Regions from separate parts of the Streptomyces sp. NPDC050703 genome, predicted to be linked through region 3. Evidence: riboswitches for the same ligand, from Rfam matches in the RefSeq annotation. Region 3 holds a riboswitch; each other region holds the start of a gene.

Region 1 (6,966 bases), on a different contig from region 3:
TCGGGCACCCCGCTGCCCCGATCGCCGCACCAGTCTCCTGAAAGGCAACCGCATGCTCTCCGGCAATGGTCGTCACCGACGCCCCCGCCAGGCCCCGGCCCTCATCGTCGCGGCAGGAGTCACCGGATCCGCCATCGCCATCCCGCTCCTCGGGGCGACCAGCGCGAGCGCCGCCCCCACGGCGACGTGGGACAAGCTCGCCGAGTGCGAGAGCGGCGGCGCGTGGAGCGCCGATCCGGGCAACGGTTACTACGGAGGTCTCCAGCTCTCCCAGGAGACCTGGGAGGCCAACGGCGGCCTCGCGTACGCGCCCAGCGCCGACGAGGCCTCCAAGTCGCAGCAGATCGCCGTGGCCGAGCGCATCCTCGACGCACAGGGCTCCGACGCCTGGCCGAGCTGCGCCCCGATCGCCGGCCTCACCGAGGACGCCCCCGCGGCCGACGTGGACCCGGGCAACCCGATCGTCCCCGAGTCGTCCGGACCGGCCGGCTCCGGCTCGTCGGGGTCCGAGGGCTCCGGCAAGAAGGACGAGCCGTCCGACGAGGCGTCAGAGGCCGAGAACAAGCCCTCGGACGACGCGAAGGACGGCGAGAAGCCCTCCGGCGACGCGAGCGACACGCCGGAAGCCGGCTCCGACCGGGAGAAGGGCCGCGAAAAGCTTGACAAGTCAGGCAAGCCCGACAAGTCCCCCGAGAAGGGCGAGAAGGGCGGGGCTGGCGACAAGGCCGGGGCGGACGACACGCCCGGGAAGGGCGCGCCGGACGGTTCCGGCAAGTCCGCCGACGACGAGGCGACTTCGCCCGCAGGCCGGGACGAGGAGTCCGCGGGCTCCACCGGCCGCCACCGCGGCGGCAGCGCCGAGGAGACCGCCGAGGACGCCACCGGGGCGGCGGCGGGCGACCGTTCGGGCCGGCACGCCTCACGCGGCGGCGAGCGGACGGACAAGCCGGCCGACGGCACGTACACGGTCCGCTCCGGGGACAACCTCTCGGCGATCGCCGACGACCACGGCATCGACGGCGGTTGGGACACGCTCTACACCGAGAACAAGAAGACCGTGGGGGACGACCCGGACCTCATCCTCCCCGGTCAGAGCCTCGATCTGGGCGAAAAGCAGCGGTAGTTGACGATGCGTCCGCGGGGCACTTCGTGCTGTATGCACCTTTTGGCGCGAGTGAGAGATGGGTCTCAGAAGCCCTGATCGTCTTTGAAATTCCGGTGGTCTCCTGTCTACGGTCGTGACCGCTCGCCACTGGTGGGCCCCGCCGGTCGGTACGCCGAATCCTGCCAACGGCCGGACGGGAACAGTCGTCGCTTCGAGCGCCGTGGGCAGGAGCGGGGGACCCAAGGTAAGCGCCGTGTCATGCGGCTAGGGGTGGAGCCGCACTCGGGAGAGTGCGGCCGGGCAACTTCACTGGCCCGAACCCGACAGCTCACCTCGCAGGCGTCGGTGAGGGGATCAACTCATGCTGTTTTCCGGCAAGGGCAAGCACCGCCGTCCGTCCAAGGCCACCCGTGTCGTCACGCTCGCCGGTGTCACCGGTGCCGCCGTGGCCGCCCCGCTGATGGCCGCCGGTTCGGCCTCGGCCGCCACCAACGCCGAGTGGGACGCCGTCGCCCAGTGCGAGTCCGGCGGCAACTGGTCCATCAACACCGGCAACGGCTACCAGGGCGGCCTGCAGTTCTCGCCGTCCACCTGGGCCGCGTACGGCGGCACGAAGTACGCGCCCAGCGCAGACAAGGCCACCAAGGCCCAGCAGATAGAGATCGCCGAGAAGGTCCTCGCGGGCCAGGGCAAGGGTGCCTGGCCGAGCTGTGGCGTCGGCCTCTCCAACGCCTCCAACGGCGGCGGCGCCCAGCAGCAGGCCCCGCAGCAGCAGGCGCCCCAGCAGCAGGCGCCTCAGCAGCAGAGCAAGCCGCAGCCGCAGCAGACGCAGCAGCAGGCCGCCCCGCAGCAGCAGGCCGCGCCCAAGCCGCAGCCCGCCCCGCGCGCCCAGACCGAGAAGACCGTCGAGACCCCGACCGGCAAGACGGTCGAGAAGGGCGACGGCGAGTACAAGGTCAAGACGGGCGACACCCTGTCGAAGATCGCCGAGGCGCACGACGTCAAGGGCGGCTGGCAGAAGGTCTACAAGCTCAACGGCGACATCATCGACAACGCCGACTTCATCTACCCGGGCCAGCAGCTGCACCTCAGCTGACCCGGCCGGCTCGGCCGTGCCTCGGCGGAGGCACGGCCGCCCCCGTCCCCACGGCCCCCCGCCCCGGTGCGCGTATCCCCCGTACGCACCGGGGCGGGGTCATGTCCGCACCGCCGTGTTCGCCTTCAGCGAGCTACCGGCCAGTAGAAAAGCGGGCTTCCGTCCCGATTCCCTGGTATTTGGGCGCTTGTACGTCCCACGGGGCGGGCGGTCGGCTGGCTGAAGGCTCCGGGCCGGTTAGGCTCAGGAGACGCAGGGCCGAAGCGGCCCCGCGTAAACGCGTCACATCCCAGAAGGAGATGCTCGTGCCGTCCATCGACGTCGTCGTAGCCCGGGAAATCCTGGACTCCCGAGGCAACCCCACGGTCGAGGTCGAGGTCGGCCTCGACGACGGCAGCACGGGTCGTGCAGCCGTTCCGTCCGGTGCCTCCACCGGAGCCTTCGAGGCCATCGAACTCCGTGACGGTGACCCCAACCGTTACCAGGGCAAGGGCGTGGAGAAGGCCGTCCTCGCCGTCATCGAGCAGATCGGCCCGGAGCTCGTCGGCTACGACGCCACCGAGCAGCGCCTGATCGACCAGGCCATGTTCGACCTGGACGCCACCGACAACAAGGGCTCGCTCGGCGCCAACGCCATCCTCGGCGTCTCGCTCGCCGTCGCGCACGCCGCGTCCGAGGCCAGCGACCTGCCGCTCTTCCGCTACCTCGGCGGTCCGAACGCGCACCTGCTGCCCGTCCCGATGATGAACATCCTGAACGGCGGGTCGCACGCCGACTCGAACGTCGACATCCAGGAATTCATGATCGCCCCGATCGGCGCGGAGTCCTTCTCCGAGGCCCTGCGCTGGGGCACCGAGGTCTACCACACGCTGAAGAAGGTCCTGAAGAACAAGGGCCTGGCCACCGGCCTCGGCGACGAGGGCGGCTTCGCGCCGAACCTCGACTCCAACCGCGCCGCCCTGGACCTCATCCTTGAGGCCATCAAGGAGGCGGGCTACGTCCCCGGCGAGCAGATCGCGCTCGCCCTCGACGTCGCCGCGTCCGAGTTCTACAAGGACGGCTCCTACGAGTTCGAGGGCAAGAGCCGCTCGGCCGCCGAGATGACCGAGTACTACGCCGAGCTCGTCGCCTCCTACCCGCTGGTCTCCATCGAGGACCCGCTGTTCGAGGACGACTGGGCCGGCTGGGCCACCATCACCGAGAAGCTCGGCGACAAGGTGCAGCTCGTCGGCGACGACCTGTTCGTCACCAACCCCGAGCGCCTGGCCCGCGGCATCGAGGAGAACTCGGCCAACGCCCTCCTCGTCAAGGTCAACCAGATCGGTTCGCTGACCGAGACCCTGGACGCCGTCGAGATGGCCCAGCGCAACGGCTTCAAGTGCATGATGTCCCACCGCTCCGGCGAGACCGAGGACGTCACCATCGCCGACCTGGCCGTCGCCACCAACTGCGGCCAGATCAAGACCGGCGCCCCGGCCCGCTCCGAGCGCGTCGCCAAGTACAACCAGCTCCTGCGCATCGAGGAGATCCTCGACGACGCCGCCGTGTACGCGGGCCGCAGCGCCTTCCCGCGCTACAAGGGCTGACCCGTGCCCCTGGCGTGAAGCCCGGTTACCTACGTCCCCGCACCCGGTCCCGTACCGTGTGCGGGGACGTAGTCACGTGCACGCGCTGCTTCGGGGAGGCGGAACCCATGGCCAAGGCCGGTACCAAGGACCGGTTCTCCACGGCTACCCGGCTACGGCTGCTCGGCGAGCAGACCGCCGAGCGCGTCTACCGCTCCCAGACCAGGCGCCAGGCCCGCCGCTCCCGGCTCACCGGCCGGGCCGCGCTCCTCGCGCTGGTGCTCTGCTCGCTGGTCGTGGTGCTCGCGTACCCGATAAGGCAGTACGTCTCGCAGCGGGCGGAGATCGACAACCTGCGCAGGCAGCAGAGCGAGCAGCGGGCCGACGTGGAGAAGCTCCGCGACGAGAAGGCCCGCTGGGAGGACGACGCGTACGCCGAGCAGCGCATCCGGGACCGCCTGCACTACGTGATGCCGGGCGAGACCGGCTTCACGGTGATCGACCCGGCGGCGGCCAGGAGCCGGCGCGCGGACCAAGGGGCGGCAGCGCGCCCCTGGTACTCGAACGTCTGGGACGGCGTCGACAAGGCCGACCGCCCCGCGGACTGACGTCGACCGCCCGACGACCGGCCTCGACCGCCCGACGACCGACCCTCGATCGCGCCGCCGATCGAACCACTGATGGAAAGACAGGCATGCACACGCCCCCGCCGACCACCCCGCGCACCGAGCCCACCGACGCCGACGTCGAGGCCTTCAAGCAGCAGCTCGGCCGCCCGCCCCGCGGACTGCGGGCCATCGCGCACCGCTGCCCCTGCGGCCGGCCGGACGTCGTCGAGACGGCGCCGCGCCTCCCCGACGGCACGCCGTTCCCGACGACGTACTACCTCACCTGCCCGCGGGCCGCGTCCGCGATCGGCACGCTGGAGGCCAACGGCGTCATGAAGGAGATGTCGGAGCGGCTCAAGACGGACCCCGACCTCGCCGCCGCGTACCGCAGGGCGCACGAGGACTACATCGCGCGCCGCGACGCCATCGAGGTCCTTGAGGGCTTCCCGAGCGCGGGTGGCATGCCGGACCGCGTGAAGTGCCTGCACGTCCTGGTCGGCCACTCCCTCGCGGCGGGCCCGGGCGTGAACCCGCTGGGCGACGAGGCGCTGGCGATGCTCCCCGAGTGGTGGGCCAAGGGCCCCTGCGTCACGCCGTGCGCCGCCGAGGGTGCCGCCGAAGGGGGCGCCGAGTGACCCGCGTCGCCGCCGTCGACTGCGGCACCAACTCCATCCGGCTGCTCGTCGCCGACGCCGACCCGGCCACCGGGAAGCTGGTCGACCTGGACCGCCGGATGACCGTCGTCCGCCTGGGCCAGGGCGTGGACAGGACGGGCCGCCTCGCGCCGGAGGCCCTTGAGCGCACCTTCGCGGCCTGCCGCGAGTACGCCGCGGTCATCGAGGAGCACGGCGCCGAACGCCTCCGCTTCGTGGCGACCTCCGCGTCCCGCGACGCCGAGAACCGCGACGACTTCGTACGGGGCGTGCGGGACATCCTCGGCGTCGACCCCGAGGTGATCAGCGGCGACCAGGAGGCGGAGTTCTCCTTCACCGGCGCCACCAAGGAGCTGACGGGCCGCGCCGACCTCGCCACGCCCTACCTGGTGGTGGACATCGGCGGCGGCTCGACGGAGTTCGTCGTCGGCACCGACTCCGTGCGCGCGGCCCGCTCGGTCGACATCGGCTGCGTCCGCATGACCGAGCGGCACCTCGTGCGTGACGGGGCGGTCGCGGACCCGCCCTCGCCGGAGCTGTTCGACGCGGTCCGCGCGGACATCGAGGCCGCCCTCGACCTCGCCGGGCGCACGGTGCCGCTCACGGAGGCGCGCACGCTGGTCGGCCTCGCGGGCTCGGTGACGACGGTCGCGGCCATCGCGCTCGGCCTCGACGAGTACGACAGCGAGGCGATCCACCACGCGCGCCTCTCCCACGAGCAGGTGCGCGCCATCACGCACCGCCTGATGACCGCCACCCACGCCGAGAGGGCCGCGATCCCCGCGATGCACCCGGGCCGCGTCGACGTGATCGCCTCGGGCGCCCTGGTGCTCCTGTCGATCATGGAAAGGATCGGCGCCGAGGAGGTCGTGGTGAGCGAACACGACATCCTCGACGGCATCGGCTGGTCGATCGCCTGAGCGCGTCGCGCAGCGTCTGAGCGGGCCGGAGAGGGGTCCGGAGGGGCTTCGGCGACAGTCCGTCGGGAAAGTTCGTGAAGTTCTTCACAAGAGATTCGGTGCGGATGGGCGAGGTTTTCCGGCTCCGGGCCCCCGAAAGGGGCGATCAAAGGCCCTCACGGCCTTCGGTCCAGGGGGTCCGGCGGTCGTCCGGAAGAGGGGGCCGCCCGGTGGTTCGGTCCGCGCCCGGCGGTGGATGGGCAGCTCACGAGGGGTGAGCAACGACTCGCGAGGCGCCGTGGTTCCCCTCGGGCGTCATGACCTCGGTCACGTGGGCGGCGAAGTGTAGCAGAGCCCCTCCCCATCCTTGTGAAGGGGCGCACGAGCGACCCCCCTGTGACAGGTGGATACTCGATGGCATGAGCACCACGGAGCGTCCCAGGATCCTCGTAGTAGGCGGTGGGTACGTAGGCCTGTACGCAGCTCGGCGCATCCTCAAGAAGATGCGCTACGGAGAGGCGACCGTCACGGTCGTCGACCCCCGGTCGTACATGACCTACCAGCCCTTCCTCCCCGAAGCCGCCGCCGGCAGCATCTCGCCGCGGCACGTCGTCGTCCCGCTGCGACGCGTGCTGCCCAAGGCCGAGGTACTCACCGGCCGGGTCACCACCATCGACCAGGACCGCAAGGTCGCCACGATCGCGCCGCTCGTCGGCGAGGCGTACGAGCTGCCCTTCGACTACCTGGTCATCGCGATGGGCGCGGTCTCCCGCACCTTCCCGATCCCCGGCCTCGCCGAGCAGGGCATCGGCATGAAGGGCATCGAGGAGGCCATCGGCCTGCGCAACCACGTCCTCGAACAGCTCGACAAGGCTGACTCCACGACCGACGAGGAGGTCCGCCGCAAGGCGCTGACCTTCGTCTTCGTCGGCGGTGGCTTCGCGGGCGCGGAGACCATCGGCGAGGTCGAGGACATGGCCCGCGACGCGGCCAAGTACTACAACAACGTGAAGCGCGAGGACATGCGCTTCGTGCTGGTC
Region 2 (6,966 bases), on a different contig from region 3:
CTGCGGCCCGACAACCGCGCGGTGCTCGTGTACGAGCCCGTGGCCGCCGGAGGCGCCGGGGAGACGGCCGCCGACGGGACCGAGCAGACCCCCGCCGGCGAGACCGAACAGGAAGAGGAGGCGGCGAAGTGACCGAGGCCGCGACCATGCAGTTCCACCCGCAGCCAGAGCCCGGCACGGCCAAGCCGTGGGCCTTCCCCGCCCCCGAGCGCGGCGCCCTGCCCAACGGCCTGACGGTGCTGCGCTGCAACCGCCCCGGCCAGCAGGTCGTCGCGGTGGAGGTCCACCTGGAGGCCCCGCTGGAGGCCGAGCCCGCGGGCCTCGACGGCGTCGCCACGATCATGGCGAGGGCCTTCAACGAGGGCACGGACAAGCACTCCGCCGAGGAGTTCGCCGCCGAGCTCGACCGCTGCGGCGCCACCATGGACGCGCACGCCGACCACCCCGGCGTCCGCGTCTCCCTCGAAGTGCCCGTCTCCCGCCTGCCGAAGGCGCTCGGACTGCTCTCCGACGCCCTGCGCGCCCCCGCCTTCGCGGACAGCGAGATCGAGCGCCTGGTCCGCAACCGCCTCGACGAGATCCCGCACGAGGCGGCCAACCCGGCGCGCCGGGCCGCCAAGGAGCTGTCCCGGCAGCTCTTCCCGGCGAGCTCGCGCATGTCGCGCCCGCGCCAGGGCACGGAGGAGACGGTCGGCGCCATCGACTCGGCGGCGGTGCGCGCCTTCTACGAGAAGCACGTCCGTCCGGCGGCGGCCACCCTGGTGGTCGTCGGCGATCTGCAGGGCGTCGACCTGGACGAGATGCTCGCGGACACCGTCGGCACCTGGACGGGCAGCACGGCGGAGCCGCGCCCCGTGCCGGCCATCACCGCCGACGACACCGGCCGTGTGGTCATCGTCGACCGTCCCGGAGCCGTGCAGACGCAGCTCCTGATCGGCCGCATCGGCCCGGACCGGCACGACCGCGTCTGGCCGGCCCAGGTCCTCGGCACGTACTGCCTCGGCGGGACCCTCACCTCCCGGCTCGACCGCGTCCTGCGGGAGGAGAAGGGCTACACCTACGGTGTGCGCTCCTTCGGCCAGGTCCTGCGCTCGGCCCCGGACGGCTCGGGCGCCGCGATGCTCGCCATCAGCGGATCGGTCGACACGGAGTCCACGGGCCCCGCGCTCGAAGACCTCTGGACGGTGCTGCGCACGCTCGCCGCGGAGGGCCTGACCGACGCCGAGCGCGACGTGGCGGTGCAGAACCTGGTGGGCGTCGCTCCGCTCAAGTACGAGATGGCGGCCTCCGTGGCGGCCACGCTCGCCGACCAGGTCGAGCAGAACCTCCCGGACGACTACCAGGCGCAGCTCTACCGGCAGTTGGCCGCCACCGGCACCGTGGAGGCCACCGCGGCGGTCGTGAGCGCCTTCCCGGAGGACCATCTGGTGACGATCCTCGTGGGTGACGCCGCGCGCATCGAGGAGCCCGTCAGGGCCCTCGGCATCGGCGACGTGAGCGTCGTCTCCGGCTGAGCGGCGGCGCGGAGTCAGGGCATACCGGGACCCCGGTGGCCGTTTGTGGCCCCGGGGTCCCCATATGTCCGAATTACCATGGAGGTTGCCTGTCTGCCGTGTGGCGTGCGCTACAAAAGAGGCGTTCTGTTTGTCGTTCGAAAGAGGACACGTTTAGCGTCGGTCCGGCTGTTCGTCACGCAGTACGCCGCAGCCGCGGCACCGGACAGTCATCGCCGAGTCCCCGTACGGCGCGAGCCAGGGGAGCCGGGGACCCACACGTCCCTTGGGGTGAATCGGGCACCTTGCCGCACGGTGAGGGACTCGTAGGAGACCTTCCTGCTCCGAACCCGTCAGCTAACCCGGTAGGCGAGAGGGAAGGAAAGGACCAGCCGCTTCATGGCGTTCACCCGTGCCACCGGGAAGCACCGTCGTCCGAGCCGCCTGACGCGCACCACGGCCAACGCCGCCGGTGTCGCCGCGCTCACCACCACCGGTGTCATCGGGAGCCTGGCGGGCCCCGCGCTCGCCGCCGCCGACGACGCGCCCATCGAGCACACCGGACTCACCCAGGCGATCTCCGTCGGCGACTCGCTCGCCGACGGCGTCGACGCGCAGGCCGCCGCCCAGCGCCAGGCCGCCGACGACGCCGCCGCGGCCAAGAAGGCCGAAGAGGCGGCCAAGAAGGCCGAAGAGGCCGCCAAGAAGAGGGCCGCCGAGGAGAAGCGCAAGGCCGAGGCCGAGGCCAAGGCGAAGGCCGAGAAGGAGCGCGAGGAGAAGGAGCGCGCCGCCCGCGCGGCCGAGCGCAAGCGCCTGAACACCTACGCCTCCCCGATCGCCGGCTCCTACGTCTCCACGGGCTACCAGACCGGCGGGGCCATGTGGTCCTCCGGCAGCCACACCGGCGTCGACTTCCACGCCTCCTCCGGCACCCCGGTCCACGCGGTCGGCTCCGGCACCGTCGTCGAGGCCGGCTGGGGCGGTGCCTACGGCAACAACGTCGTGATCAAGATGAACGACGGCACGTACACCCAGTACGGCCACATGTCCTCCCTCGGTGTCACCGTTGGCCAGACGGTCACCCCGGGCCAGCAGATCGGCCTCTCCGGCTCCACGGGCAACTCCAGCGGCCCGCACCTGCACTTCGAGGCCCGCACCAGTGCGGAGTACGGCTCGGACATCGACCCCGTCGCCTACCTCCGCGCGCACGGCGTCAACGTCTGACACGTCTGACCGACGCGACCGACACCCCCGCGTCGTACCGACACCCCCGCGTCGTACCGACACCCCCGCGTCGTACCGAAAGCCCCGGCTCACGAATGAGCCGGGGCTTTCGCCGTCTGGCCAAAAGATATCCATGAATTCCCTCGCCCCGTCGGAAAACGCGACACCCTGCAATAGAGTCGCGGAAAGAGCGTCGGTCGACCGCGTCGCGCGGTATCAAGGCGGAGGTCAGGGCATGCGCATTCCCGCGCACTCGGTATGCACGGCGATACGGGACGACATCATTTCCGGAGTCCATGAGAGAGGCAGCCGGCTCACCGAGGACCTCCTCGCACGCCGCTACGGCGTCTCGCGCGTTCCCGTGCGCGAGGCCCTGCGCACCCTGGAGGCCGAGGGCTTCGTCGTCAGGCGCAGGCACGCGGGCGCATGCGTCGCCGAACCCACCGAGCAGGAGGCGGCCGACCTGCTCGACGTGCGCTCGCTGCTGGAACCGCTCGTCGCGGCCCGCGCGGCGCGCCGCCGCACCGACGCCCACCTCAAGGTCCTGCGCGGCCTCGTCAAGGTGGGCGGGGAGCGCTGCCGGAAGGGTCAGGGGGAGGATCTGGCCTCGCTGGAGGGCTGGTTCCACGAGACGCTCGCCCAGGCGTCCGGCAGCCCCGGGCTGATCACGCTGCTCGCCCAGCTCCGGCAGAAGACCGCCTGGATGTACGCCGTCGAGCCCTCCGCCGCGCCGGACGAGGCCTGGGCCGAGCGCGCGGCGATCGTCGACGCGGTCTCCCGCGGGGACGCGGAACGGGCCAGGGCGCTCGCCGCGGCGCACGCGGAGCGCACGGCGTCGGCCCACAGGCCGCGGCCCGCCGGACGCGCCCACCGCGTGAGGGGTCCGCAACGTGCCGTAAACACGGCGGGCCTTCTGAATTAACGCGGGCGCCGTACAAAAGAGAGTGGACGCCGGTGTGAGAAGGGCGCGGAATTTCAATGCGCTTTATGCGCCATGCTCCGTTGGCGATGTTGGCGATGTTGGCGATGTTAGCGATGCGCAGAGCGCCGCAATGCCGTGAAATCAGGAAGCGCGGAAAGCGCCGCATACGCCAAAGGGTCCACCCCGTGGCAGGGTGGACCCTTCAGTCGGTGCCGCTCGGTTCAGACCGTCTCCGGGAGCTCCTCAAGGCCCTCGGCGACGAGCTTGGCCAGACGGTCGAGGGCGGCGTCGGCGCCCTCGGCGTCGGACGCGAGGGTGATCTCCTCGCCGCCCTGGGCGCCGAGGCCGAGCACCGCGAGCATCGAGCCGGCGTTGACCGGGTTGCCGTCGGCCTTGGCGATCGTCACGGGTACGCCGGCGGCCGTGGCCGCGCGGACGAAGATGGAGGCGGGTCGGGCGTGGAGGCCCTCGGCCCAGCCGACGTTGACGCGGCGCTCAGCCATGTGTTGCTGCCCTTCCAGGTGTTTCCAAGTTGTCTAGACCAGTGTCTCATGTCGGCACGGGTGCTCTGCCGACCGTACGCCCAGGTCATCCGGCCGGCTGTCCCCGCGGTCACCGGGCTCCCAGCCTGCCAAGGTCCGAGCCGCCCCGCGACCCGTACCCTGGCTCCATGCAGACCCCGTCGGATCAGTCGGATCAGCAGGAGCGGCACGACTACCCCGCGCACTGGGAAGCCGATGTGGTGCTGCGAGACGGAGGCACCGCCAGGATCAGGCCCATCACGGCCGAGGACGCGGACCGCCTGGTCAGCTTCTACGAACAGGTCTCGGACGAGTCGAAGTACTACCGGTTCTTCGCGCCCTACCCCCGTCTCTCCGCCAAGGACGTGCACCGCTTCACCCACCACGATCTGGTGGACCGCGTGGGCCTGGCGGCGACGGTGGGCGGCGAGTTCATCGCGACCGTGCGGTACGACCGCATCGACGAGCGCGGCATGGCAGCCGCCGCGCCCGCCGACGAGGCCGAGGTCGCCTTCCTCGTGCAGGACGCCCATCAGGGCAGGGGAGTGGCCTCCACCCTCCTCGAACACATCGCGGCGGTCGCCAGGGAGCGCGGCATCCGGCGCTTCGCGGCCGAGGTGCTGCCCGCCAACACCAAGATGATCAAGGTGTTCACGGACGCGGGCTACCAGCAGAAGCGCAGCTTCGAGGACGGCGTCGTACGCCTGGAGTTCGACCTGGAGCCGACGGACCGCTCGCTCGCCGTGCAGCGCGCCCGCGAGCAGCGCGCCGAGGGCCGGTCCGTGCAGCGCCTGCTGACGCCGGGATCGGTCGCGGTCATCGGCGTGGGCCGGACCCCGGGCGGCGTCGGGCGCAGCGTCCTGAGCAACCTCCGTGACGCCGGGTTCGCCGGGCGCCTGTACGCGGTGAACAGCGCCTTCGAAGAGGGCACCCGGGTCGAGGGCGTGCCCGCGCACCGCGCCGTGGCGTCCGTGGCCGAACCCGTCGACCTCGCCGTGGTCGCCGTGCCCGCCGACCGTGTGCCGCAGGTCGTCGCCGAGTGCGGCGAGCGCGGGGTGCAGGGCCTCGTCGTGCTCTCCGCCGGGTACGCGGAGAGCGGCCCCGAGGGGCGCGAGCGGCAGCGCGAACTGGTGCGCCGGGCGCGCTCGTACGGCATGCGCATCATCGGCCCCAACGCCTTCGGCGTCATCAACACCTCCCCCCGGGCGCGGCTCAACGCCTCGCTCGCCCCGCAGTCGCCCGCGCGCGGGCGCATCGGTCTGTTCACCCAGTCGGGGGCGATCGGCATCGCGCTGCTCTCCGGGCTGCACCGCAGGGGAGCCGGCCTGTCCACGTTCATCGGCTCCGGCAACCGGGCCGACGTCTCCGGGAACGACGTCCTCCAGTACTGGTACGAGGACCCGGACACCGACGTCGCGCTGATGTACCTGGAGACCATCGGCAACCCCCGCAAGTTCACCCGCCTCGCCCGCAGGGCCGCGACCGCCAAGCCGCTCGTCGTCGTCCAGGGAGCCCGGCACAGCGGCATCGCCCCCACCGGGCACGCGGTGCAGGCCACGCGGCTGCCGCACGCCACCGTGTCGGCCCTGCTGCGCCAGGCGGGCGTCATCCGCGTGGACACCGTCACGGAGATGGTCGACGCCGGGCTGCTGCTCGCCGGGCAGCCGCTGCCCTCGGGGCCCCGGGTGGGCATCCTCGGCAACTCCGAGTCGCTGGGACTGCTCACGTACGACGCCTGCGTCGCCGACGGGCTGCGACCGCTGCCGCCGCGCGATCTGACCACGGGGGCCACCCCCGCCGACTTCCGGGCCGCGCTCGCCGAGGCGCTGTCGGACGACGGGTGCGACGCGGTGATCGTCAACGCGATACCCTGGGTGCGCGAGGACAACGTCGCCGCCGACCCCGAGACACTGGCCGGCGAGCTGCGCGCCGCCGCCGCGGGGTGCCCGGCGAAGCCCGTGGCCGTGGTCCACGTGGAGCTCGGCGGCCTCGCCGAGGCCCTGGCCGCCGCCGCCAGGACCCGGCCCGACGCCCCTGCCGCGCCCTCCGGCGGGAGCGAGCCCCCCGCGCCCGCCCCGGCGGCCGAGACCGCCCCGGACACCGGGGCCGCCGGGGAAGCGGCGCACTCCCACCGCATCCCGGCCTACCCCGCGGCCGAACGCGCCGTCCGCGCCCTCGCCGAAGCCGTCAGGTACGCCCAGTGGCGCCGCGAGGCGGCCGAACCCGGCAAGGTGCACGAGTACGACGACATCGACGAGAGCGGGACCGCCGACCGCATCGCGGAGCTGCTCGCGCGCGAGGAGGGCCGCCGCGGCCTCACCCTCGCCGCGGCCGACGCCCACGAACTGCTCGGGCGGTACGGCATCCCCGTACGCGAGGCGCTGCCCGCGCCGGGCCCCGACGAGGCCGTGGAGGCCGCGCGCAGGCTCGGCTACCCCGTGGCCCTGAAGACCACCGCCCCGCACCTGCGCCACCGTGCCGATCTCGGCGGGGTGCGGCTCGACCTCGCCGACGAGGATCAACTGCGACGGGCCTATCAAGAGTTGATCGACCTGTTCGGCAAGCCGGCGGAGCTGCGGCCCGTCGTCCAGGGGATGGTGCCGCGCGGCGTCGACACCGTCGTGCGCGCCGTCATCGATCCGGCGGCCGGAGCGGTGCTCTCCTTCGGACTCGCGGGCGCCGCCTCGGAACTGCTCGGCGACACCGCGCACCGGCTGATCCCGGTCACCGACCGCGAGGCGGCCTCCCTCGTCAGGTCCATCAGGACCGCCCCGCTCCTCTTCGGCTGGCGCGGCTCGGCCCCCGT
Region 3 (6,966 bases):
TACGCACCGACCTGGGTGATGGGGGCGCGGTCATCGACCTGTGCGAGGCAGCCCTGGAAGACCCGGGGCGCCTGGTGCCGAAGGTCCGCATCATGGCGATGCAGCAGCAGGCACACGGAGCGAGCCTGACCGGGGACCGCACGGCCGTCGACCAGCTTCTCGACGGGGCCGAGGGCCTGCTTGCCCGCGTGGACGACGACCTGCCCTGGGGGAACGCGTGCCGACGTACACCCGGTTACCTGGAGGTGCAGCGCGCCACGTGCTACGGCCGTCTCGGCCTCGGCGCTGAAGCGGGGAACCTGTGGACGCAGGTCCTCGGCATCGTCCCCGGGACGGCCCGGCGGGACCGCGGCGTCTACATGGCCAGGCACGCCACCGCGGCAGCCGTTGCGGGCGAGCCGGATCAGGCGCTGGAGATCGCACGCACGGTGTCGGAGATTGCCGTCGAGACGCGGTCAGCGCGGATGCGACGGGAGCTGGGCACCCTGAAACGAGCTATGCGGCCGTGGCACGATGCCCCGGTCGGCCGGGACCTCACCGAGGTTCTGACGCCCGTCATGGAGGGGAGCTGAACGTGCCAGAAGGACCGGTTCCGCTGAGTGAGCAGGAGATCGTGGAGGCTCTTCGGGAGATCCCGGGGTGGCGCCGCGACGGCGACGAGATCACACGCACGTTCGGCATTCGCTATCACGGCGGTGTCGCGATGATCGTGCACGTCGCCGACGTGGAACGCCTGATCGGCCACCACGCGGACATTGACCTGCGGTGGGGGACGGTCCGCTTCGCGATCACGACCCACGATGCTGGACACAAGCTGACTGCTGCCGACTTCGATCTCGCGACGCGGATCAACGAGATCGCCCGCGCACACGGGGCAGAGGCGCTCGGCGGCTGAACCTCGGGCATGACGAAGGGGCCCCACCGCCTGAAGGCGGTGGGGCCCCTTCAGTACTGGCGTCGCGTGGCGTCGAGGGCGGCCTGCGGTGTGGGCTCGCCGTCGGCCCCGTGCTTCGCCGCCCGCATGTCGTCGCGGACATCTGTGAACCGGTCCTCGAACCGCCGGACGACCTCGCCGAGTGTCGGCTCGTCAGCCACCGCTCATCTCCCGCCCGATCAGGTGCTCGTCGGCCCGCGCGGGGTGTCCGGTGTGGCGACGGTTTCCGTGAGGCCGGGCCCGACGGCTCGGCGGTGCCGGGGCGGGGGCGGAGTGGGGGCGGGGCGCAAGTGGTTCGACGCACCCCTTCGGATGGCGTAGAGTTGTGTTTACCGACGCGGGGTGGAGCAGCTCGGTAGCTCGCTGGGCTCATAACCCAGAGGTCGCAGGTTCAAATCCTGTCCCCGCTACTGAAGACTCAGGGCCGGGAAGCATCAGCTTCCCGGCCCTGAGTGTTTTCCTGGACCGGAGTGTTTTCGCGGATCTACGTGTTCCCGGATCTACGTGTTTCCCGGGGCGGGCCCCTCAGGGCGATGACGCCGTGACCCGTTCGGCCCACACGAGTCGCATCCGCACCGCTCTGCGGGAAGCCTGGGCAGGTGCAGCGCGGTGATGGGCGCGGATTCGGCGGGAGACGAGCGGTGGGGCAGCGAGGAGGGACGGACGGGCCCGGCCGTGGGCGCCGGTCCGGTCCGGGGCCGAACGGCAGCAGGGCCACCCTCCGCGAGTGGGCCTTCGTCCGCGCCCTGCCCTTCCTGCTGCTCATCGTCGGCATCGGGTACGACGTGACCACGCCGACGGAGTTCACCGCGGCTCCCCTCTACACCGCCGCGCCCCTGATCGCCGCCCCCTTCTACTCGCTGCTCAACACCGTCCTGACCGGCGCCGCCGCCTCCATCGCCGTCCTCCTGCTGCACTACCGCAACTCCTCCTCAGGCCACGTCGAGTCCGTCACCGAACTGCTCACCGTGGTGACCGTCGCCGTCTTCGCCGTCGTCATCAACCGCGTCGTGCGCCGCGGCAACGACCGGCTCGCCACCGCCCGCTCCATCGCCGAGGCCGCCCAGCGCGCGGTCCTGCCGGAGCCGGACGCCCGTATCGGCGGCCTCGACATCGCGGCGCGGTACGAGGCGGCGCAGGCCGACGCGTTCATCGGCGGTGATCTGTACGCCGTGCAGGACACCCCGCACGGCGTACGGCTCATCGTCGGGGACGTGCGCGGCAAGGGCATGGGCGCGGTCGCGGCCGTCGCCGTCGTCATCGGCGCGTTCCGCGAGGCCGCCGAGCAGGAGGCCACCCTGGAGGCGGTGGCGCAGCGCCTGGAGCGGGCGCTCGCCCGTGAGGGCACCCGGCGGGACGGCCTCGACGCCTTCGAGGGGTTCACCACGGCGGTCCTCGCGGAGATCGGGCACGGCGACGGCCGCGTACGCCTGATCAACCGGGGCCACCCGGAGCCGCTGCTGCTGCGCGGCGACGGGCGGCTGTGCGTGCTGTCCCCGACCGAGCCCGCGCTGCCGCTCGGCATGGGTTCGCTGGGGGCCTGGCCGGACCGGGCGGACGAGACGGAGTTCCCGCCGGGCGCCATGCTGCTCTTCTACACGGACGGCCTCTCGGAGGCGCGGAACGAGGCCGGGGAGTTCTACGCCCCCGCCACCCGGCTCGGCGGGCGGATCTTCCCGGGCCGCAGGGGCCCGCAGGCGCTGCTCGCCACGCTCACACAGGAGGTGCGGTGGCACACCGGGGGCGGCGCGACGGACGACCTGGCACTGCTCGCGGTGCGGCGGCCCGCGCCGGGGGACCCTGACGCCGGCACGTAGACCGCCGCGGGCACCGGCGCGGAGACTGGCGTCGAAAGAGTGTCACAGCGCGTGACCGAACTGCACCCCTCCGCATAACAACTGACACACCGTCAAGGGGTGGCGGAGTCCCGGCGCGCGCCGACTCACGGTCAACTCGCCCCGATCCCTGCCCCGGTGTCCCCATACGCGCGGCCCACTCATACCCCGTCGGCGAGAAGAATCAACAGGAACAGCTTGGAATACGGGCCCGCTGTCTATTAACGTTCGATAACGCAGCGCGGTCGTCCCAGCCGTCACTAGAGGCGGCTCCGTGCGCACGCGCCTAATCCCGCAAGGGAGCCGGGGAACCACCAACTTGGGGTGAATCGGGCATCTGTGCCTCCATGCCAGATGTTCGTAGGAGACCTTCCTGCTCCGAACCCGTCAGCTAACCCGGTAGGCGAGAAGGAAGGAAAGGAGTGCGCCCCAGTGGCGTCCAACCGGCCTGCCCCAGAAGCCGCGTACCTCCCGAGCGACCCTGATGTCCGGGGGTACGACGAGCAGCCCTGGGAAGAGTGGAATCCCACCGAGGAGTCCGTCCGTCCCGTCCGCGGCAGGCACCGTGTGCACAAGAAGAGCGGCGGCGGCCTCGCCCGCAGCTCCACCGTCCTGGGAGTCGGCGTCATCGCCGCCGTCGGCGCGGGCGGCATCGCCACCGCGCAGGACGGCAAGCCGCCGGTCTCCATATCGATGCCCGACCTGGGTGCCGTCGCCGACTCGCTGCCCGAGGCCACGTCCCTCCCCGGCGTCGGCTCGCTGATCTCCGACGACTCCGCCGGCTCCGGCTCCGGAACGGACGCCGTCACCGCCGCGGCCCCGCTCACGGCCGCCGGTGTCAGCTCCGCGGACGCCCGGCAGGGCACCACCGACGCGGGGGAGGCGCTGCGCGCCCGCATCATGCAGCAGGCCGAGAACCAGCAGAGCCAGGCCGACGACGCGGTGCGGACCGCGGCCGAGGAGGCCGCCGTCAAGAAGGCCGCCGAGGAGGCCGCCGCCCAACAGAGGGAAGCCGAGCGCGAGGCCGACGCCAAGGCCGCGGCCAAGAAGAAGAAGGAGGAGGAGGCCCGCAAGGCCAAGGCCGAGGCCGAACGCCTGGCCAAGCTCGCCAAGAGCTTCGCGATCCCCACCTCCTCGTACACCCTGACCTCGCACTTCGGTGACGCCGGTTCCATGTGGTCCTCCGGGCACCACACCGGCCTCGACTTCGCCGCGCCGACGGGCACCCCGCTCAAGGCCGTGCACACCGGCACCGTCAAGGAGGCGGGATGGGCCGGGGCCTACGGCTACCGCACCGTCCTCGAACTCGATGACGGCACCGAGATCTGGTACTGCCACCAGTCCTCGATGAGCGTCAGCGCCGGGCAGAAGGTCAGCACCGGCGACGTCATCGGCCGCGTCGGCGCCACCGGCAACGTGACCGGACCGCACCTCCACATGGAGGTCCACACCGCGGGCGGCGCCAACATCGACCCGCTCGCCTGGCTCCAGGGCAAGGGCCTCAACCCCTGAGAGCCCGAGCCGACGCCCCCGGGAGCCCCGGGCGCCCTGGGCGCCTCGGGCCGTCGGGTCAGGTGCGGTACGGGTTGTACGGCTGTGCCGCCGGATATGACTGTGCTGCCGGATACGCCTGTGCCACCGGGTACGGCTGGGGCTGCTGTCCGTAAGGGAAAGGCCCGTACGGGCCCGCGAACGGGACCGGTGCCGTCGCGCGGGCCGCGTAGGCCAGCGCGGGGCGGGCGGGCTCGCGGCGCTCCCAGAGCCTGTGCAGCAGCTCCCGCTCGCGGGCGACGAAGTCGGCGCCCGCCCGGCCCTTGCGGCCCCGGTGGCGGAGGAACGCCAGGGACGTCGCGTACATCTCGTACTCCGCGACCGTGCGGGCCGCGGCCTTGCCCCAGGTGTACGCGGCGTAGTCGCGGGCCAGCGAGCGGGCGCGCATCGAGCCGAGCGCGTACGGCTCGGGAGGGGTGAGCCAGCCCGCCGCCACGTAGACGGGCAGCTCCGCGCGGATCATGCGCAGCTCGCGCTGCCGGGTCCAGATGGCCAGCCAGGTGAGCAGGCCGAAGCAGGGCAGCATGAAGAGCGCGTACACGGTGAAGAAGCCGTACTGCCCGAAGACCGCCGAGCCGTTCCACAGCGCGTGGACGCCCATCGCGAGGATCAGTCCGGTGAGCGGGAGCAGGACGCGGCGCACCCGCAGGCGCTGCGCGGAGAACGCCGCGATGCCGAAGCCGATGCCGGTCAGGACCGTGAACATGGGGTGCGCGAAGGGCGACATCACGACGCGCACGAAGAACGTCGCCGCCGTCACGGATGCCAGGCCGCTGTCGTGGCTGAGCTGGTCGGTGACGAAGGCGTTGCCGAGGTAGAGGATGTTCTCGGTGAACGCGAAGCCGGTCGCGGTGACCCCGGCTATCACCATGCCGTCGACGACGCCGGTGAAGTCACGTCTGCGGAAGAGGAACACCAGCAGCACCGCCGCGGCCTTCGCCGACTCCTCGACGATCGGCGCGATGACGGTCGCGCCGAGGGTGTCCGCACTGGTGGGGTCGGCGGTGGCGGTGGCTATCCAGCGGATCGCGAAGCTGTTCGCGACGATCGCGATGAGCGCGGCGGCGCAGGCCCCCCAGGCGAAGGAGAACAGCAGGTTCCGCCAGGGGCCTGGGGCCACCCGGTCCAGCCAGCGGAACGCGGCGACGAGCAGCGGCACGGGCACGGTCGCGAGGCCGAGCCCCACGAGGAAGCCCTCGGTGCCGGTCTGCTCCCTGACCAGGGCCAGGATCACCAGCCCCGAGAGGGCGAGCAGGATGACGAGCCCGGCCGCGCGTATCGCCCGCCGCTGCCACCAGCGGACGCGGCGGAGTTCCCCCGGGGCGGGCGCCTCGGGGGGTATCGGATACGCAGAGGTGGTGGCCACTCGTTGACCCTAACGAGGGACGGGGGTGGCCGCGACGGTGCCTCGGACACCGGGGCGCGGAAGTGGGGGTCAGTCCTCCGGAGTGGTGGCTTCCGGGCGGGCGACCCGGCGGAACAGCAGGTCGTGCACGACGTGGCCCTTCCGCAGCCCCTGGCCCTCGAAACGGGTGTGGGGGCGGAAGTCGGGGCGGGGGGCGTAGCCGCCGTCGGGCTGCGTGTTCTCGAAGTCGGGGTGCGCGGTGAGCACCTCCAGCATCTGCTCCGCGTACGGCTCCCAGTCGGTCGCGCAGTGCAGGATCGCGCCCGGCTTGAGGGAGGGCGCGGCCAGCGTCAGGAAGTCCGGCTGGATCAGGCGCCGCTTGTGGTGGCGGGGCTTGGGCCAGGGGTCGGGGAAGTAGACGCGGAGTCCGTCGAGGGAGGCGGGCGGCAGCATCTCGCGGAGCAGGATGATCGCGTCGCCGTTGGCCACGCGCACATTGGTCAGGCCGTTGCGCTCGGCGAGGCCGAGGAGGTTGCCCTGGCCGGGGGTGTGCACGTCCACGGCGAGGATGCCGGTGTCCGGGTCGGCGGCGGCCATCTGCGCGGTGGCCTCGCCCATGCCGAAGCCGATCTCCAGCACGACGGGCCTGTCCGAGGGCTTGCCGTCCTCTGCGAACAGCTCGGCGAGGTCCAGCGTGCGCAGCCCGTCGATGTCCAGGCCCCAGACGGGCCAGAGCCGCCGCAGGGCGTCCCCCTGGCTGGTGGTCACCCGGCTCCGGCGCGGCTGGAAGCTGCGGATGCGCCGCTCGTGGTGCGAACCCGCCGGGTCGGGGGACGGGCCGCCGGGGAAGCGGGGGGCGGCTTGGGGCCGGGCCGACCGCGGGCCGCCCGTGGCCCGGACGGCCTCCTGAGCCTTGGCCGCGGCTCCTGCCGGCTCGGTGGCCTCGCTCGGCTCGGCGGCTTCTCGGGCTTCGGTGGCCTCGGGGGCGCCGGCGGCTCCGGCCGGCTCGGCGGCCCGGGAGGCTTCGCGGACGCCGGGGGCTTCGGGGGTGTGGGGTGACTCAGACACAGTGCGCCAATTTTACGGGGATGCCGGACCCGGCGGTGCGGTCGGCTCAGCGAGGCCCCGCACCCCGGCAGCCGTGCGGACCACCCCGCCCCCGACCCGGCCCGACCAGAGCCACCGCGCCCAGCGGCCGAGGGCCCCGGGGGCCCGCTCGCTCAGGCGTCCCCGTCCCGCAGCGCGGCCAGCGCCCGGCCCGCGACCTCGCGGCCGATGGGGAGGGAGGCCGTGGCGGCGGG
Region 4 (6,966 bases), on a different contig from region 3:
TCGATCGCCCTGCGCAGGCGCGGCAGGTATCCGGAGCCGTCATCGGCGATGTCCACGATGGCACGCTGGACGTCCATCACGAGAAGTGCGCTGTTCATGTCATCCGGAGCAACGACGCCGAGCCGACGCCGTAACGGGTCGGATCTCCGTCCGCGCGGTGGTGGCACCGTCACCGTCGGCGCGGTGGTGGCACCGTCACCGTCAGCGGGGTGGTGGGACCGGCAGCGCAGTGGTGCGACGAGGAAGCAGTGGTGAGACGAGGAAATGGTCGCGGGCGTCGGGCCGACCCGCCACGACCCGTCCGTCGACCCGGAACACCTCCCTCACCAACTGTTCGGAAAGCACCAGGTCCGGCCGCCCCTCGGCGGCCACCCTGCCGTCGCGCAGCACGATGACGTGCCGGGCGTACTGCAAGGCGAGGTCAAGGGAGTGCAGGGCGGCGATGACGGTGTGGTCGCCGCTGACCGCGAGGTCGAGGACGTCGAACTGGTGGGCGAGGTCCAGGTGGTTCGTCGGCTCGTCGAGTACGAGGATCTCGGGGTCGGCGACCAACGCGCGGGCCAGCAGCACCCGTTGGCGTTCACCGCCCGACAGGGTGTGCACCATGCGTTCGGCGAGCGGCAGGGCCCCGGCACGGTGCAGCGCGCGGTCGACGGTGCCCCGGGTCTCCTGGCCGGCGTCCTGTGCCCACCGTCGCCGCCTGGTCGCGGTGAGGCCCAGTTCCACCAGTTCGGCGGCGGTGAGTTCCGGCGCGATGCCCGCCTCCTGGGGGAGCACGCCGATACGGCGTGCGCGCTCGCGCGGCCGCATGCGCAGGACGTCGTCGTCCCCGATGAGCACCTGGCCGGTGCGCCGGGCGGCGGCGCCGGTGAGGGAGCCGAGCAGAGTGGACTTCCCGCTGCCGTTGGGACCCACGAGCGCGGTGAGCCCGCCGGCGGGGATGTCGGCGTCGATCCCGTGCAGCACGGGGGTCCGGCCCAGCTGGGCGGTGAGTCCGCGGACGGTCAAGGCGGTCACGGCGCTGGTGCCGGTCATCGGGTCCTCCCCGCACGGCGTACGACGAGGACGAACGCCGGTACGCCGATCGCGGCCGTCAGGATGCCCACCGGAAGCTCGGTGGGAGCGAGCAGCATGCGGGCCCCGGTGTCGGCGAGCAGCATCAACAGCGCGCCCAGGAGCAGCGCGACGGGCAGGATTCTGCTGTGCAGCCCGCCCACCAGCATCCGGGCGAAGTTGGGGACGACTAGCCCGACGAAGCCGATGGTGCCGGAGATCGCGACCACGGTGCCCGTGAGCACGGCGGCCACCACGAAGATCCCGATGCGGGTGCGGCCGGGGTGGATGCCGAGCGCCGCCGCCGTGGTGTCGCCGAGCGCGAGCAGGTCGAGGCGGCGTACGAGGAACGGCAGCATCGCGAGCGTGGCGGCGACGGGCACGGTGGCGATGCGCAGGAGTTCCCAGTTCGCACCGGACAGGCTGCCGAGCAGCCAGTACATGACCTGCTGGGTGGCCTCGGCGTCGCCGGTGCGCAGGATGAGGAAGGACGTGACGCCGGAGAGCAGGTGACCGACCGCGATGCCCACCATCACCAGCCGGGAGGCGGAGAGACCCGCCAGGGAGGTCGCGCACAGGAACACCACCGCGCCGGCCGCGGCGGCGCCGGTGAAGGCACCGAGGGGCAGCGTCAGCCCCGCGGCGGTACCGATGCCGAGCGTGGTGATGACGGTGACGGCGCCGAGCGACGCTCCCGAGGACAGCCCCAGGGTGAACGGGTCCGCGATCGGATTGCCCACCAGTACTTGTACGAGCACGCCCGCCACCGCGAGCCCCGCGCCCACCAGCAGGGCTTCGAGGACCCGCGGCACGCGCAGCCGCCAGATGATGAAGTCGTCCCCGGTGGTGGCGGCACCGTCGATCCCTCGTCCGACCGCCGAGAGGACCTGGCCCGGTGGGATGACGACGGCGCCGACGCCGACCGCGAGCACCGCGGCCACCGCGATGACCGCCAGCAGCGCGGCGACCACCACGGCGGTGGGCACGTTCCCGAGCAGCCCCGAGGCACGGCGCCGGTTCTCCGGCCGGACGGGGGGTGGTGGGAGCGGGTCGGCGCCGGGGAGTGCGCGAGGGGTTCCGCCGGGGAGTTCGGCGGGGATGTCGGCGGGGGCCGCGGCGTGGTGTTCCGGCGGAAGCGGCGGCGCGTCGGACGCGCATACCCCTGCTCCGGGCACGCCTGACTTGCGTACGTCCGGTCCGTGTACGCCCGGTCCGCGTACACCCGATCCTCGTACGCCCACTTCTCGCGACTGCCTGGTCATGAGGCGTCCTCCACGGCTTCGGCCACGGTGCGCACCGCTCGGGCGCCGAGCACGCTGGGCGACAGGAGGATGCTCTGCGGGATGGCGACCACGCGGTCGTTCTTGACCGCGTCCGTGTCCGCGAGCAGCGGGCTGGCTTTGATCGCGTCGACGAGTCGACGGCCGGACTGCCGGGAGAACCCGGTCACGGCCAGGATGACCTTCGGGTTGCTCCGGCTCGCCTCCTCGGCCGACAGCGTGGCGAAGTCACCGGGGGTGGAGGCTGCGACGTTCCGTCCCCCGGCCAGCGTGATCACGCCGTTCGCGTGACTCGACCCTCCGCTGGTGTTGATGCCCGCACCACCGGCCGGCGCCGCCGACAGACTCAGTACCGGGACCGCGTCCGCCCTCTTCCCCGCGGACGCCGTCAGGTCCGCGACCTCGCGCTTCATGTCGGCGATGAGTGCCTTGCCCTTGTCCTGTACGTGGAAGACCTCGGCGAGGTGGGTGATGTAGCGGTAGGTGGCGTCGATGTTCGTGGACCGGCCCTTGGCCGTGTCACAGGCGACCATCGCCGCGATGCCGTTCTCCTTGAGCTGCTTCTGGGTGGGGGTTCCGTCGAAGGAGCCGAGCTCGTACCGGGAGATGCCGGTCACCAGATCGGGCTTCGCCGCGATCACCGACTCCTTGTTGGCCACCTTGCCGCTCAGCACGGGCAGGGCGTCGAGTTCCTTCCGCATCGCGCCGGAGAAGTCGTCCTTGAACTCGGGCCCCGCCGTCCCGACGATCCGGTCCCCGAGGCCGAGCGCGATCAGGAACGCGGCGGCTCCCGCGTCCAGGGTGACCACCCGCTTCGGGACTTCGGCGACATCGGCCGTGGCGGGGCAGGCCGCCGAGGTCCCGTCTCCCGTGGAGTCGTCGCCTGCCTTGCCCGGCCGGTCGGAGGCGGACGCGGAGGACGTCGACGACGGGGAGGCACAACCGGACAGGCCGCCGACGAGGAAGGTGAGGGCTGCGGCGAGCACGGCAGCAGTGGGTCTTGGACGCACCGTTGTTTCACGTACCTTTCGGGGCGATGAGGGCGATGAAAGCGGTGGAGCGGGTGGGCGCGGACTGGTGGTGGTTCTGCGTGAGTGCCTGGCACTGCAGTAGTCGTGCCGGATGCGCGCCGAGTTCCGAGCAGTTCGCGGTCGGGCGAACGCGGCGCGGACAAAGGCAGTTCGGGCGGAGACAGTTCGGGCGGAGGCGGTTCGGGCGGAGCCGGTTCGGGCGGAGCCGGTTCGGGCGGAGCCGGTTCGGGCGGAGGCGGTTCGGGCGGAGGCGCGGGAAAAACCGTTGGGCCGCCCGCTCCACTGCGTGCAAGATCGACTCGTGGACACCTATCTGACGACCGAGCGCTTGGCCCTGCGGCACTTCACCGTCGATGACGCGGAGCTGCTGATCGAACTGGACAGTGACCCGGCGGTGATGCGCTACCTGAGCGGCGGCGAACCGACCGCGCCGGAGACCGTCCGCGAGCGCCATCTGCCGAACATCCTGGCCGGCTACGAGAAGTGGGACGGCGACCTCGGGCTCTTCGCCGCGCACGAGAGGGACGGCGGCGCTTTCATCGGCTGGTTCCATCTGCGTCCCGAGCCGGACGGCCCGCTCGACGAGGTCGAACTGGGCTACCGGCTGCGGCAGGCGGCGTGGGGCAGGGGCTACGCCACCGAGGGCTCGCGGGCCTTGCTGGACAAGGCGTTCACGCGACTCGGCGTGCGCGTGGTCCGGGCCGCGACGATGTCCGTGAACCACGGCTCGCGCAACGTCATGGAGAAGCTGGACATGGAGTTCGCTGCCGCCATCCCCACTCCTCCTGACATGGAGGCGGTCGAGGGTTCCGAGTTCGGAGGCGTGCGGTACGAGATCACCGGGGAGCGGTGGAAAGCGGGACAGCGGGGGCAGTAGGTGCGGCTGGAGCCGGCAGTTCGGCGCCACGGGTAATCCGCTTTCCACCTTTTACTCACCGCATTAGGCAGTCAACAGAACCCGGCTGACATCCTGTCGGAATTCGACAGCAATTCGGCGTGGTGACGCGCGACGTCCTCAACTCGCCCCGGGCGCCGAGCATTTCGAGCCCGGAAACCCATGGCTCGTCCCACGAACGCCAGAAGCCGGAAGCCGGAAGCCGGAAGTCCGAAGCCGGCCGCCAGCGGCCGAACCGCGCCGTCGGCCCGACTGGTCAGCCACTCACAGAAGGCACTCCCGGGCGAACGCACGCCCCCGATCCGCCCGGTATGACCAATTTATGCAGATAGCCCCCACCCCGCCGCGTACTCCTGAGTGAAATGAGTCACGCCGCCCATCGTGCGGCTCAAAACGCCCGAGCGGATTTCCCGTTCCAGGCAAAGAAAGTTGGGTCTATCGATCAAGGAAGGGCCCGCTTTCTGATCATCAGAAACCGATCCCGCGCTTTCTCCGGGTGAATTCGGGACTTGTTCCTTCGGGCCTTTCTCGCCTAACGTCACCGTCAATCCGGATGGAACGCCGAATCCTGCCGCTGTCCGGAAACCCTCCCACCCACTCACTCACTTACGCATGGCAGGAGCGGGGGACCCAGGTAAGCCGCCGGTCCGGATTACGGAACGGCTCGGGGTGAAGTCGCGCGCACAGTGCGGCCGGACATCTCCCGTCCGAACCCGACAGCTCACCTCGCAGGCGACGGAGAGGAATTTCGTCATGCCCGCAAAGGGAAAGCACCGCCGCCCCAAGTTCAGCGCGCTCCACCGGGGCATCGCCCTCGCGGGGACGGGCGGGGCCGTTCTCGTACTCCCCGTGCTCGGTGCGACCGCCGCCAACGCGGCGCCGGCCGGTGCGGTCACCGAGCCCGCCGCGGCCCCGGCGACCTATGTCGTCGCCGCGGGTGACTCGCTCGCCACGATCGCTCAGGAGCACTCCGTGAGCGGCGGCTGGGAGAGCCTGTACGAGAACAACCGCGACGTCCTCGGTGGCGACCCGGGCCTCATCCACCCCGGCCTGAAGCTCACCCTCGGCGAGAAGGACGCGGCCGAACCCAGGCCGGCCGCCGAGCGGGCGGACCGTTCCGAGCGCGACAGCGCGGCCGCCGAGCCCGCCGCCGCCCCGGCGGAGAAGACCTACACCAACGATCTCGACGGCTGGATCAAGGAGTCGCTCGACATCATGGCCCAGCACGGCATCCCCGGCACCTACGAGGGCATCCACCGCAACGTGATGCGTGAGTCCTCCGGCAACCCGATGGCCATTAACAACTGGGACTCCAACGCCGTCGCCGGCACCCCCTCCAAGGGTCTGCTGCAGGTCATCGCGCCCACCTTCGCCGCCTACCACGTGCCCGGCACCTCGCTGGACAGCTACGACCCGGTCGCCAACATCACCGCCGCCTGCAACTACGCGGCCGACCGGTACGGCTCCATCGACAACGTGAACGGCCCGTACTGATCCCCGTACCCCACCCCCCGCCGCATGCCCTCTGAGCCCCGGCACGCCATGCGTCCGGGGCTCAGCCCGTAACCGGAGCGAGTGCGGGCGGTGTTGCTTACGCGTCAGCCCGCCCGGGTGACGCGGTGGCGAAGGGGCCGCCCTCGCCGAACGCGAGCCGTGCGAAGTTCTCCCCGATACGGCGGTGCCCCGCGGGGTCGGGGTGGATCGCGTCCGGCAGCGGGAACTCGGCGTAGTCGCTCTCGCCGTAGAGTTCCCGGCCGTCGAGGTAGTGCAGGTGGGGGTCGTCGGCCGACCGCTGTCCGACGATCCGGGCGAGTTCGTCGCGGATGACGTTCAGGGTCAGACGCCCGGCGGCCCGTTCGGCCGGGTCACCCGTGGCCTTGAACCGCAGGGTCCCGCCGTCGAAGTCGGGCATGAGGGGGCCGGGGGTGTCCTCCTGGACCGGGCACAGGACGGGGGACACGACCAGCAGGGGTGCCGTCGGGTGGCCTTCGCGGATGGTGTCGAGGAAGCCGTGGACGGCGGGGCCGAAGGCGCGCAACCGCATGACGTCGGCGTTCACGACATTGATGCCGATCTTGACGCTGATCAGGTCCGCCGGGGTGTCCCGCATGGCACGGGCGGTGAACGGGTCGAGCAGCGCGCTGCCGCCGAACCCGAGGTTGACCAGCTCCACGTCGCCCCGGGCCGCCGCCAGGGCGGGCCAGACGGCGGTGGGGTGGGCGGCGTTCGAACCATGGCTGATGGAGCTGCCGTGGTGCAGCCACACCCTGCGCCCCCTGTCCGGCGCCGGCTCGATCGGCGCATCGGTGCGCAGGGTGATCAGCTCGGTGATCTCCGTGTGCGGGAGCCAGATCTCGATGTCCTTGTCACCCGCGGGCAGACCGGCGAACCGGGCGGTGCCGGGAGGCCCCTCCCTCAGCTCGGCGGACTGGGTGACCATGTCGGTGACCGTACGGAGATTGCCGCCGGTCACCGTGGCCTGCGCGGTGAGGCGGCCGTCGACCAGCAGGTCGTAGACGCCGTCCGCCGGGGGCGGGAAGCCGCGGTAGGTCCGCTTGGTGGGCAGGGTGTCCAGCTCGACGGTCGTGGCGCGGGTGCGGAATGCCAGGCGTACGCCGGAGGGCTGCGCCTCGGCCACGGCGAGCTGGTCGTCGGGGATCTGGCGCCGGGCCCGGGCGGGAAGGCGGTGCGGGAGCAGGCCGTGCGC

The links. A riboswitch is a leader RNA that binds a small molecule or an ion and turns the genes downstream of it on or off. The one in region 3 is predicted to bind cyclic di-AMP.
Region 1: it holds a riboswitch for cyclic di-AMP, as region 3 does, so the genes downstream of both, AB0I16_RS18400 (transglycosylase family protein) here and AB0I16_RS34735 (M23 family metallopeptidase) in region 3, are expected to answer to the same signal.
Region 2: it holds a riboswitch for cyclic di-AMP, as region 3 does, so the genes downstream of both, AB0I16_RS02300 (M23 family metallopeptidase) here and AB0I16_RS34735 (M23 family metallopeptidase) in region 3, are expected to answer to the same signal.
Region 4: it holds a riboswitch for cyclic di-AMP, as region 3 does, so the genes downstream of both, AB0I16_RS11705 (LysM peptidoglycan-binding domain-containing protein) here and AB0I16_RS34735 (M23 family metallopeptidase) in region 3, are expected to answer to the same signal.

Annotation. Positions count from the first base shown of each region.
Region 1 is NZ_JBFAHX010000017.1:148,996-155,961, forward strand. Features, by position in the region: gene AB0I16_RS18395 (transglycosylase family protein) at 53-1,123, shown strand; cyclic di-AMP (ydaO/yuaA leader) riboswitch at 1,312-1,462, shown strand; gene AB0I16_RS18400 (transglycosylase family protein) at 1,467-2,201, shown strand; gene eno (phosphopyruvate hydratase) at 2,507-3,787, shown strand; gene AB0I16_RS18410 (septum formation initiator family protein) at 3,895-4,374, shown strand; gene AB0I16_RS18415 (DUF501 domain-containing protein) at 4,461-5,009, shown strand; gene AB0I16_RS18420 (Ppx/GppA phosphatase family protein) at 5,006-5,947, shown strand; gene AB0I16_RS18425 (NAD(P)/FAD-dependent oxidoreductase) at 6,346-6,966, shown strand, end outside.
Region 2 is NZ_JBFAHX010000002.1:145,695-152,660, forward strand. Features, by position in the region: gene AB0I16_RS02290 (pitrilysin family protein) at 1-132, shown strand, start outside; gene AB0I16_RS02295 (pitrilysin family protein) at 129-1,514, shown strand; cyclic di-AMP (ydaO/yuaA leader) riboswitch at 1,718-1,880, shown strand; gene AB0I16_RS02300 (M23 family metallopeptidase) at 1,893-2,717, shown strand; gene AB0I16_RS02305 (GntR family transcriptional regulator) at 2,953-3,639, shown strand; gene AB0I16_RS02310 (HPr family phosphocarrier protein) at 3,861-4,142, opposite strand; gene AB0I16_RS02315 (GNAT family N-acetyltransferase) at 4,310-6,966, shown strand, end outside.
Region 3 is NZ_JBFAHX010000071.1:971-7,936, forward strand. Features, by position in the region: gene AB0I16_RS34710 (Twin-arginine translocation pathway signal) at 1-572, shown strand, start outside; gene AB0I16_RS34715 (4a-hydroxytetrahydrobiopterin dehydratase) at 575-895, shown strand; gene AB0I16_RS34720 (hypothetical protein) at 946-1,095, opposite strand; tRNA gene AB0I16_RS34725 (tRNA-Met) at 1,271-1,344, shown strand; gene AB0I16_RS34730 (PP2C family protein-serine/threonine phosphatase) at 1,576-2,751, shown strand; cyclic di-AMP (ydaO/yuaA leader) riboswitch at 3,043-3,190, shown strand; gene AB0I16_RS34735 (M23 family metallopeptidase) at 3,202-4,281, shown strand; gene AB0I16_RS34740 (PrsW family intramembrane metalloprotease) at 4,340-5,662, opposite strand; gene trmB (tRNA (guanosine(46)-N7)-methyltransferase TrmB) at 5,756-6,733, opposite strand; gene lhgO (L-2-hydroxyglutarate oxidase) at 6,886-6,966, opposite strand, start outside.
Region 4 is NZ_JBFAHX010000009.1:116,463-123,428, forward strand. Features, by position in the region: gene AB0I16_RS11680 (isochorismatase family cysteine hydrolase) at 1-98, opposite strand, end outside; gene AB0I16_RS11685 (ABC transporter ATP-binding protein) at 202-1,035, opposite strand; gene AB0I16_RS11690 (iron ABC transporter permease) at 1,032-2,228, opposite strand; gene AB0I16_RS11695 (ABC transporter substrate-binding protein) at 2,312-3,319, opposite strand; gene AB0I16_RS11700 (GNAT family N-acetyltransferase) at 3,666-4,241, shown strand; cyclic di-AMP (ydaO/yuaA leader) riboswitch at 4,853-5,007, shown strand; gene AB0I16_RS11705 (LysM peptidoglycan-binding domain-containing protein) at 5,013-5,753, shown strand; gene AB0I16_RS11710 (GDSL-type esterase/lipase family protein) at 5,851-6,966, opposite strand, start outside.